DNA from 2 places in the Bacillus sp. FG16 genome. Region 2 is predicted to be linked to the other one. Evidence: riboswitches for the same ligand, from Rfam matches in the RefSeq annotation. Region 2 holds a riboswitch; the other holds the start of a gene.
The links. A riboswitch is a leader RNA that binds a small molecule or an ion and turns the genes downstream of it on or off. The one in region 2 is predicted to bind preQ1.
Positions count from the first base shown of each region.

Region 1: linked by a shared signal. The riboswitch ahead of queC (7-cyano-7-deazaguanine synthase QueC) and the one ahead of ACODS7_RS13720 (QueT transporter family protein) in region 2 are both predicted to bind preQ1.

Region 1 is NZ_JBMDKC010000007.1:32,322-37,516, reverse strand. It holds gene ACODS7_RS04585 (M3 family oligoendopeptidase) at 1-321, shown strand, start outside; gene ACODS7_RS04580 (DinB family protein) at 461-994, shown strand; gene ACODS7_RS04575 (DUF6254 family protein) at 1,097-1,213, shown strand; gene kinB (sporulation sensor histidine kinase KinB) at 1,225-2,433, opposite strand; PreQ1 riboswitch class I at 2,640-2,683, shown strand; gene queC (7-cyano-7-deazaguanine synthase QueC) at 2,777-3,439, shown strand; gene queD (6-carboxytetrahydropterin synthase QueD) at 3,439-3,930, shown strand; gene queE (7-carboxy-7-deazaguanine synthase QueE) at 3,923-4,639, shown strand; gene queF (preQ(1) synthase) at 4,658-5,155, shown strand.
Region 2 is NZ_JBMDKC010000031.1:39,129-44,323, reverse strand. It holds gene ACODS7_RS13735 (DUF2564 family protein) at 1-220, shown strand, start outside; gene ACODS7_RS13730 (zinc-finger domain-containing protein) at 255-431, opposite strand; gene ACODS7_RS13725 (ribonuclease H family protein) at 444-1,103, opposite strand; gene ACODS7_RS13720 (QueT transporter family protein) at 1,255-1,740, opposite strand; PreQ1 riboswitch class I at 1,747-1,791, opposite strand; gene ACODS7_RS13715 (aldose 1-epimerase family protein) at 1,924-2,796, shown strand; gene ACODS7_RS13710 (reverse transcriptase-like protein) at 2,865-3,251, shown strand; gene ACODS7_RS13705 (DMT family transporter) at 3,265-4,170, shown strand; partial or broken gene ACODS7_RS13700 (DUF6123 family protein) at 4,173-4,432, opposite strand; partial or broken gene ACODS7_RS13695 (cysteine hydrolase family protein) at 4,615-5,174, shown strand.

The DNA of each region.
Region 1 (5,195 bases), on a different contig from region 2:
CATCGTGATTATGAGGATAATGATTATTTAGAGCGCGGTGGTTTTTGGCAACGTCAAGGGCATATTTATAGTTCACCTTTCTATTATATTGATTACACGCTTGCTCAAATTTGTGCGCTACAATTTTGGAAACGTGCAAGAGATAATAGACAAGAGGCATGGGAAGATTATGTGAATCTATGCCAACAAGGTGGAAGTAAATCGTTCTTAGAATTAGTAGAAGTTGCAAATTTAACATCACCATTTGCTGAAGGCTGTGTGAAAAGTGTTATTACAGAAATTGAAGCATGGTTACATGCAATTGACGACACAAAATTGTAAAAAACATGCGCTTTTTTTCACATGTTTAACATCGACATAATGGGAAAATGATGAGATAATAAAAGAAAATTCAGAATACTAAAGAGGTGTTTCTAATAAGGAGCACCTCTTTTCACCAACAAAAAGGGGGGAAAGAAGTATGCTTCAATCTAATATGGATGTGAGTTTAGAAAGTTTAGTAAGCTCATTACAGTCTACTCGAAGCACGCTATTATCAGAAATTGAAATGTTAAATGATACAGAAGTGAATGTAAAGCCACGCCGTGATAAATGGAGTATTATTCAAATTTTACACCACTTGCATTTAGTTGAACAATCTGTCACGTCTGCCCTTGTATATGCTTTACAAAAAAATGAAAGAAACATGACTCCATTTAAAGACCTCCAACTTACGCTTGATCGCACACATAAACGAGAAGCTCCTCAGCAAATGCAACCAACAGAAACTTTAATGAAAAAACAGCAAGGAATTCAATTACTAGAACATTCACGACAAGAACTATTACATGCGCTTCATAGTGTTATAGATGAAAAAGATCTATTTGAAAATGGATTAAAGCATCCTGTTTTTAATGATCTGAATTTGTATCAATGGATTCAATTTCTTGATTTGCATGAACAAAGACATCTTACGCAATTAAAAGAGGCGAAACATGCAATTTTGCAGCGCTAAAGTGGAAGAAGTGGGAAACCACTTCTTTTTTTGATACGTGCATAGTTTTCTTTCTTATTTTGGAATACTACATGGAGAAAGAAAAGAAGGAGTTGAAAAAATATGTCTAAGAAGAAGCGAGAAGAAGAGCGTGCCTGGAAAGCGCGTAAAGAAAATCAACAACCGCACGGAAAAGTGAAAGCTTTTGCTGAATTAGTTGAAGGAACAGAAAAAACGTGATGATTATTTCATCACGTTTTTTGTATGAGTGGAAAAGTTAATAAAAAGGTTGTACCTGTTCCTTTTTCACTTATAATATCAATTTTTCCATTCATAGCTTGAACAACACTGAATACGACCATCATTCCAAGTCCAGTGCCTTTTTCTTTCGTTGAATAGAAAGGCGAGCCAAGACGTTTTACTTGTTCTGAATCCATACCGACTCCTGTATCTTTTATATATAACTGAATATGCTTATGATCAGGAACTAATGTGAAATAAAGATCACCGCCTTTTGGCATAGCCTCAATGCAATTTTTTAAAATATTTAATAAACATTGATTTAGTTTTTGCTTTTCTCCAGCGATAAAAAAAGAAGTGCTTTGCTTTATATAATGAGTACGTACATTTGTTAAATTAGCAAGTGGTGTAATTAACGATAATGCATGTAGTAATTCTTCTTCTAACTGTAATGTTTGTTCTTTTTCAATGCTTGGTTTGGCAAAGGTTAAATAATCTGTAAGAACATGATTTGCTTGTTCGATGCCATTAATGGCAATGTCGATATATAATTTCCGTTCCTGCTCAGTGCATGTATCTGATTGTAACAGTTGTAAAAAACCTTTCGTTGAAGTTAATGGATTGCGAATTTCATGAGAGATAGACGCTGCCATTTCACCAATTAAATGAAATTTTTCAGCATTTATAAGTTCGTTTTGGAGACGAACTTGAGTTTGTAATATGTGTAGTAAATATAAAATTAGGATTGTACCAAGCATTGAACATAACTCATACACAATAATATGCGGTATATAATCAGCCTTATTTGTAACCTTTGAAAGGAAGAAGGGTATCCAACTAAATCCGTATGTGAGACTGTAGATAATAGCAAGTGTTATTTTTATACGATTAGAAGTTCGATTGAAAAATTTATATGTTAATAATAGAACAATAAATAGAATAACAGAACCGATAAGAGATGGGAAAACACCTACCCCACCTAATAATAAGCGATATATGTTTAATACAACTAAGATAGAACCACCAGCAATAGGCCCTCCCGTTAATGTACCGACAATTAATACAATATGGCGCATATCAAATTGAAAACCATTATTTGTTTTTGCTGCAAATGTAATACAGAGTACGGTAGCGAGGCAACAGAGTACAATGAATATAGCTGAATTTAATTTAGGAGAGCGTTTCCCTTTTTGATTCCAAAATAAATGATATACGAGCATTGTAATAAGGATGAATAATATATTTAAAAAGAGATAAATAATAAAGGATTTCAGTGGGATGCCTCCTCTCTGCTTATATTAAATTAATCATACTATAAAATGAAAGAAATGAAATGATAAATAGCGGAAAAATCAGAAATTTTTACGCTAGTATACAATATGTTACAATAAGCTGTGTCAATGAAAGAAGAAATTCCGTGCACCGCGCGGGAGAGGTTCGCGAACTCCCTCTATAAAAAACTATGGAAACAACAATATCCTTAGGTATTGTTTTGTTTTTTTATTGTGACAGTTCAAGAACGTTCTTTCTTCTTATTTATAGTAGAGAAGGAGAATGAGTGAAATGAAAAAAGAAAAAGCAGTTGTTGTTTTTAGTGGAGGACAAGATAGTACAACATGTTTATTTTGGGCAATAGAGCAGTTTGCAGAGGTAGAAGCTGTAACGTTTAATTACAATCAACGTCATAAGCTAGAAATTGATTGTGCAGCGGAAATTGCAAAAGAGCTAGGAATAAAGCATACGGTACTAGATATGAGTCTATTAAATCAACTTGCTCCAAATGCGTTAACGAGAACGGATATGGAGATTACACATGAAGAAGGTGAATTGCCGTCGACATTTGTAGATGGACGAAATTTACTCTTCCTATCATTTGCTGCTGTATTGGCAAAACAAGTTGGAGCACGTCATATTGTAACGGGTGTATGTGAAACTGATTTCAGTGGTTATCCAGACTGCCGTGACGTGTTTGTGAAATCGTTAAACGTTACTTTAAATTTATCTATGGATTTCCCGTTTGTCATTCACACGCCACTTATGTGGATTGATAAAGCTGAAACATGGAAATTATCAGATGAACTTGGAGCATTTGAGTTTGTTCGAGAAAAAACATTAACATGTTATAACGGAATCATTGGTGATGGTTGCGGTGAATGTCCAGCATGTCAACTTCGTAAAGCAGGATTAGATACGTACCTACAAGAACGCGAAGGAGCGAACAACTAATGGATAACTTTTTTGGATTTCGCATCGTAGAGAATTTGCAAAAAATGGACAAGGATATTCAGCGTAAACAACTCAAATATCATAATAAAAGAGTAATGGTCAGCAAGGAATTTACATTTGATGCAGCACACCATTTACATTGTTATGAAGGGAAATGTAAAAACTTACATGGTCACACATATAAAGTTGTATTTGGAATTAGTGGATATGTAAATGAAATAGGTCTTGCAATTGACTTTGGAGATATAAAAGAAATTTGGAAGAATGAAATAGAAATTTATTTAGATCATCGTTATTTAAACGAAACGTTACCAGCAATGAATACGACTGCTGAAAATATGGTCGTTTGGATTTATGAAAAAATGGCAGAAGCACTAACAAAAGAGAATCGAGTGAACGAATATAAAGGAGCTCGCGTTGAATTTGTTCGTCTATTTGAGACGCCGACTAGTTATGCGGAAGTAAGACGGGAGTGGATGCTCGATGAGTAAAATCCCTGTCTTAGAAATATTCGGTCCGACTATTCAAGGTGAGGGAATGGTCGTAGGACAAAAGACAATGTTTATCCGTACAGCTGGTTGTGATTATAGCTGCGCTTGGTGTGATTCTGCTTTTACGTGGGATGGATCGGCTAAAGATCAAATTAGACAGATGACAGCAGAAGGTATTTGGGACGAGCTTGTTGCAATTGGAGGAGAAAATTTTTCTCATGTTACGATTTCAGGCGGAAATCCGGCATTACTGAAAAATATTGAGTTTCTTCTTTCTATATTAAAAGAAAATGGAATGCGAACGGCAATTGAAACACAAGGGAGTAAATGGCAAGATTGGTTACTTCAAATTGATGAGGTAACAATTTCTCCAAAACCACCAAGTTCGACGATGAAAACAGATTTTCAGAAGTTAGATGCTATTATTCAGAAACTAGCAGGAAAAGATATTAGTTTAAAAGTAGTAGTATTCGATGATCATGATTTTGAATATGCAGTTAAGATGCACGAACGTTATCCAGGTGTACCATTTTTCCTGCAAGTAGGAAACGATGATACAAAAACAGTGGATGATGCGATGCTTATTAAAAAATTATTAGATAAGTATGAGTGGCTGATTGATAAAGCTGTAAATTGTAAAGAGATGAATGATGCAAAAGTATTGCCTCAGCTTCATGCGTTAGTATGGGGAAATAAACGCGGCGTATAACGAGAAGGGATGTTTAAAATGACAGGAAGATTAGATGAAGATTTAAAAGATGTAACATTACTAGGAAATCAAAATACAAAATATTTATTTGAATATAGCCCAGAAATATTAGAGGTATTTGATAATAATCATCCAAACCGTGATTATTTTGTAAAATTCAATTGTCCTGAATTTACAAGTTTATGCCCGAAAACAGGACAACCAGATTTTGCAACAATTTATATTAGCTATATTCCAGAGCAAAAAATGGTAGAGAGTAAATCTTTAAAGTTGTATTTATTTAGTTTCCGCAATCATGGTGATTTCCACGAAGATTGCATGAACGTTATCATGAACGATTTAATTAAATTAATGGATCCACGTTACATTGAGGTATGGGGGAAATTTACACCACGTGGTGGTATTTCAATTGATCCATACTGCAACTACGGTCGCCCAGGGACAAAGTATGAACAAATGGCTGACTACCGCATGATGAACCACGATCTATATCCGGAAACAATTGATAATCGTTAATAGAAAGAAAGGGCCTGTATAGTATACAGGCCCTTTCTTT
Region 2 (5,195 bases):
AGTAAAATTCCGTGTAGAAACAGCACAAAAGATGGTAGGTTCTGCAACAATTTCAATGGATCCAGACACATTAGAGCATGCCACTACTGCAGTAGAAGCAGCTCGCTCACAGCTTGAAATTATGAAATCTGTTGCAGTAGATTTAGATGAACCATTTTTAATGAACGAGGAAAAGAAACTAAGCAAATGCGAGCAGCAATTAAACGAAGCAAAGCACTAAAAAAACATCCAGAGAATTTTCTCTGGATGTTTTTTTATGACAACTGTTCTCCATACTTTTTCAATGTTTCTCCAACTGTACATTGTCTTATACAAAATGAATGAGCATAATACTTACTATTTGTCTTTCGATTATGTTCTCGCAAGAAACATCCTTCACAGTATGTTTCTAATAAGTCATTTACCTCTGTAATGAGTTGCTTTTTATCCACCGTTGCACCTCTCTATTCGGTTATTTCTTTATGACTATCAATGACTGTCCCTTCTAATGCTTGCGTTGCTAATTGATGTGCTTCTTTATTTTGTTTTCTAGATATTGGTTCACATACAAGTTTTAATTTCATTTGCTTCGCCTTTTGTTCAATTTGATCTAAATAATGGTTTAAATGCTCATCATAACAAGGCCATTCTCCGGCTAATTGCTGCAATACAACTTGAGAATCGCCGCGAAGTGTAACTGCTTCATATTTAATCCCTAATTCCTCGAGTATATTCATACCGTATAATAGTGATGCATACTCCGCTTCATTATTATCATCTATACCTTCTATATATGCATTGCGGCGAATGCGGTAGTTTGTATTTCCTTTTTTATAATACACACATATACCAACGCCAGCTTCTTTCGTTTGCACATCATACCCCCCATCAAAATAAACGAGTATTTCTTGGGGCTCTTCCTCTACTTGCTTACTTAACTTTTTCATCTCTTTTAATGACCATTCTGCGTCCATTTCATCATAAAATGAAAATTCTTTTACTCTTCCTGTTTTCTCAAAATCCTCTGCAAATTGAAGTACTTCTTCTATGTTCATATACTCTGTTGTTAATTCCGTCTGCAATCCACGCTTCGTTTTATACAACCAATGAATTTTATATTTCATACTACATTCCCCTTATGTAAGACTTCTTATATATATCCGGCTAATTGAAGCCTCACTTTATTTTATTATATTTTATCTAGAGTCACAGCATTATATTCAATATGATTACATACAAAAAGAGCTATCCCTATAGGAATAGCTCTTTCATCTATTACATAAATCTTTCAAATTGTACTCGCTTATTAATCCAGTACATTACAGGCATACCGATCGCCATGACAACAAATTCACCAATTGCACAAGTTAACCAAGACAACATAAATGGTAAACCCAATGCAAGATGAAGTTCAATTGCAATCATAAACATTGTAATCGTAAAGATAACTGTATTAAAAATCATACGAGCCCAAACACCTTTAATAAATCGCATAGAAATAATCGTTGCAACTAATGCAAGAATAGATTGACCTACTCCAAATACTAAATCATAAGCGATCATAGGTGAGAACAAGAGATTCGTTAAAAATACACCTAATACAATTCCGTAAATTGCTTTCTTGTTAAATACAACGAGATGATTAAACATCTCTGAAATACGAAATTGTACATTCGTAAAGCCAAATGGCTGAATAAGCATAGAAACAGCAATATATAATGCCGCTAAAATACCATTACCGACTAAAGTTCTAATATTCATGACAAAATCTCCTTAGTTTTTTTACGTGGGATGGTTTCGAACCACGTTATTCGTTTTTTAAGCAACAAGATTATATTTTACGTCGTAGCCCCTCTTTCGTCAATAGATTCCTATCATAAACTACCTTTTTCCTTTTAGACAACGTATAATGAAACATATGAAAGATTTAGGAGGTTTCACTTCATGACAGCAACAATTCAAAATGAAAAAGTGATCGTTTCCATTTCTGACAAAGGTGCAGAATTACAGAGCGTTCGCTTAAAAGAAGACAACACAGAATATTTATGGCAAGGTGATTCTACTTATTGGGGACGCCGTGCACCAATTTTGTTTCCAATTGTCGGCCGATTAGTAGATAATACATACTACGTAGACGGTAAACCATATTCATTAACACAACACGGTTTCGCTCGTGATCTTACTTTCTCTGTGAAAGAACAAAGTGAAACAAAGATCACTTATATCGTTACTAGTAATGAAGAAACATTAAAAAAATACCCATATGAATTCGAATTACTCGTTTCTTATGAGCTAGATGGACAAAGCGTTCATGTAACATATGAAGTAAACAATCCTACTTCTAAAGAGATGTTCTTCTCAATCGGAGCACATCCTGGATTCAACTTCCCTTTATTGGACGGTGAATCATTTACAGATTATCACTTAGCGTTTAATGGTTCGGAACACTTAGAAACAAGCGTATTAGAAGGACCTTACCTTTCAAACAAAAAGCAATTAATCGCTGAAAATATGACTGAACTGCCACTTACATATGATTTATTCAAAAATGATGCGCTTATTTTTGAAAATATGAATACGGATGAAATTTCTATTCGTTCTCATAAACATAATAAATTTGTAAAAGTAGAATTTGATGGATTCCCATTTGTCGGCGTATGGACACCAGGGGATAACGCACCTTTCTTATGTATTGAACCTTGGTACGGAATCGCTGATGAAGTAAAACCAGCAAAAGATTTCAAGGACAAAAAGGGAATTCAATCTTTACAAGCGAATGAAACATTTACATGTCGTTACAGCATCACAATCGGATAACTACTCTATCCCCTACTTCAAAAAATATTTAAGTAGGGGATAATCTTATAATTTGGAGGTTTCTCATTTTGATTGAAGTATATATTGATGGTGCATCAAAAGGAAATCCTGGTCCTTCTGGTGCAGGAGTGTTTATTAAAGGCGTTCAGCCGCCTGTACAATTATCATTACCACTTGGAACAATGTCCAATCATGAAGCAGAATATCGCGCTTTACTTCTAGCATTAAAATATTGCATCGAGCATAATTATAGCACTGTCTCTTTTCGTACAGATTCCCAGCTTGTCGAACGGGCTGTTGAAAAGGAATACGCAAAAAATAAAATATTTGCACCTCTTTTAGATGAAGCACTGCAGTACATAAAAAACTTCGATCTCTTTTTTATTAAGTGGATTCCAAGTAGTCAAAATAAAGTAGCTGATGAATTAGCTAGAAAAGCTATATTACAAAATTAACGGGGGTATGAGTGTGAAAAAAGAGTGGATTGCTCCTCTTGCTTTATTATTTGTCTCTTTTATTTGGGGAGCTACGTTTGTTGTCGTTCAAAACGCTATGTCTTTCGTTGGTCCATTTACGTTTAATGGTATTCGCTTTTTATTCGCTGGAATTATTTTATTATTCGTTCAAATTATTTTCTCACAAAAAGCTTCAAAACAAGATATAAAACATAGTAGCACGGCAGGGATAATCGTTGGTTTTTTCTTATTTGTCGGTTATTTATTGCAAACATTTGGCTTACTCTATACAACATCTTCAAAAGCAGGTTTCTTAACTGGGCTAAGCATTGTTATGGTCCCAATCTTATCATTTATCTTTTTAAAACAAAAAGCTACCATTTTCATCGTACTTGGTATTGCTGTAGCTACAACGGGTTTATACTTATTAACAGCTGCTGATTCTTTTCAATTAAACATTGGAGACATACTCGTTCTCGGTTGTGCAGTCGCTTTCGCTGCCCATATTCTTGTTAACGGCTTCTTCTCTAAGAAAATATCACCTTTATTGTTAAGCACGTCGCAAGTATTAGCTGTCGGTATGTTTTCTTCTATTTGCGCCTTTTTGTTTGAAGATTGGGAAAAATTACTTTCAGTAGTACTATGGACGAATTCTTCCTTTTTATTCGCTCTATTTTTAACTTCCCTATTTGCGACATCCATTGCTTTTTTCATTCAAACATCAGCACAAAAACATACGTCTCCAACGAGAGTAGCAATCATTTTCGCAATGGAACCCGTTTTTGCTGCCTTAACAGGCGTTCTCGTTGCAAACGAACAACTTTCTATTTCTGCTATTATCGGATGCCTCTGTATTTTCCTAGGCATGATTTTTGTTGAATTACCTTCCAAAACAAAAAAAGAAGCGCAGGCTGCGTGAAGTTACGCTTGTAACTTCCGCATAAAAGCCTTAGCGCTTTTTTATCTGTAATTTCTTCCTCTTTCAATCGTTCTAATAACGCAACGAAATAACTACCATCAAACTGCAATTGATGTTTAATTGTTGCTTCTATTGCTGCGTTCACAATCCCATCAGACGCACCAGTATATCCTTGTCCGAACATAATAAACCCTTGTGCTTCCTCTGATAATTTAAATCCTTTCGTATGTAAGAATGAAAGATAATCTTCTACTGTTTGCATGTTATTCCCACCTACTCAAAAATTCTCCATCTCCTATCATACATGTTTTTACACGCTATGAGAATGAAATTTCTTTGACAACTTTGTAAATCAATCTTCTACTTCGCTTACAATGGAGGATTTCCTAACAACCTGAAGGAATATGTAAAGTGGAACTTATTTCATATTAAAGGGGAGACACGATGAAACAAGCACTATTAATTATCGACGCTCAACAAGAATTAATTGATGGAAATGAGCAAGAAAATGAAGTTTTTCGCAAAACCGAGCTATTATCTACACTAAATACAGCACTGCAGAAAGCAATAGATTCAAATGCTCTTATTGTTTTCGTAAGAGATATCGATGTTGCTTCTGGCAGCGGCGAAGGATTTGAAGTACATAATCAAATTCAAGTACCCCAGTCTGCAATCCTTATTAATAAAGCAGCAACCAATTCATTCTACGGCACTTCTTTACTTGAACTTTTAAAAGAAGAAAACATTAATCATATTGTTATAGGCGGATGTAAAACAGAACATTGTATTGACACTGCCGTTAGGACAGCAACTGTACAAGGATTTGACTTACATTAATTAAAAACGGGCATTCAACAACTGATTCTAACGTATTGTCTGCAGAACAAATTATTGGTCATCACAATAAAACTTTACACGGTCATTATAACGTTGATAATTTTTCTATGGTGAGAGATATCGAGGAAGACCTCTTTCAGCCAACTCATGACCAATATCGTGATTAAATTGGCTATAAAAAAGAATCC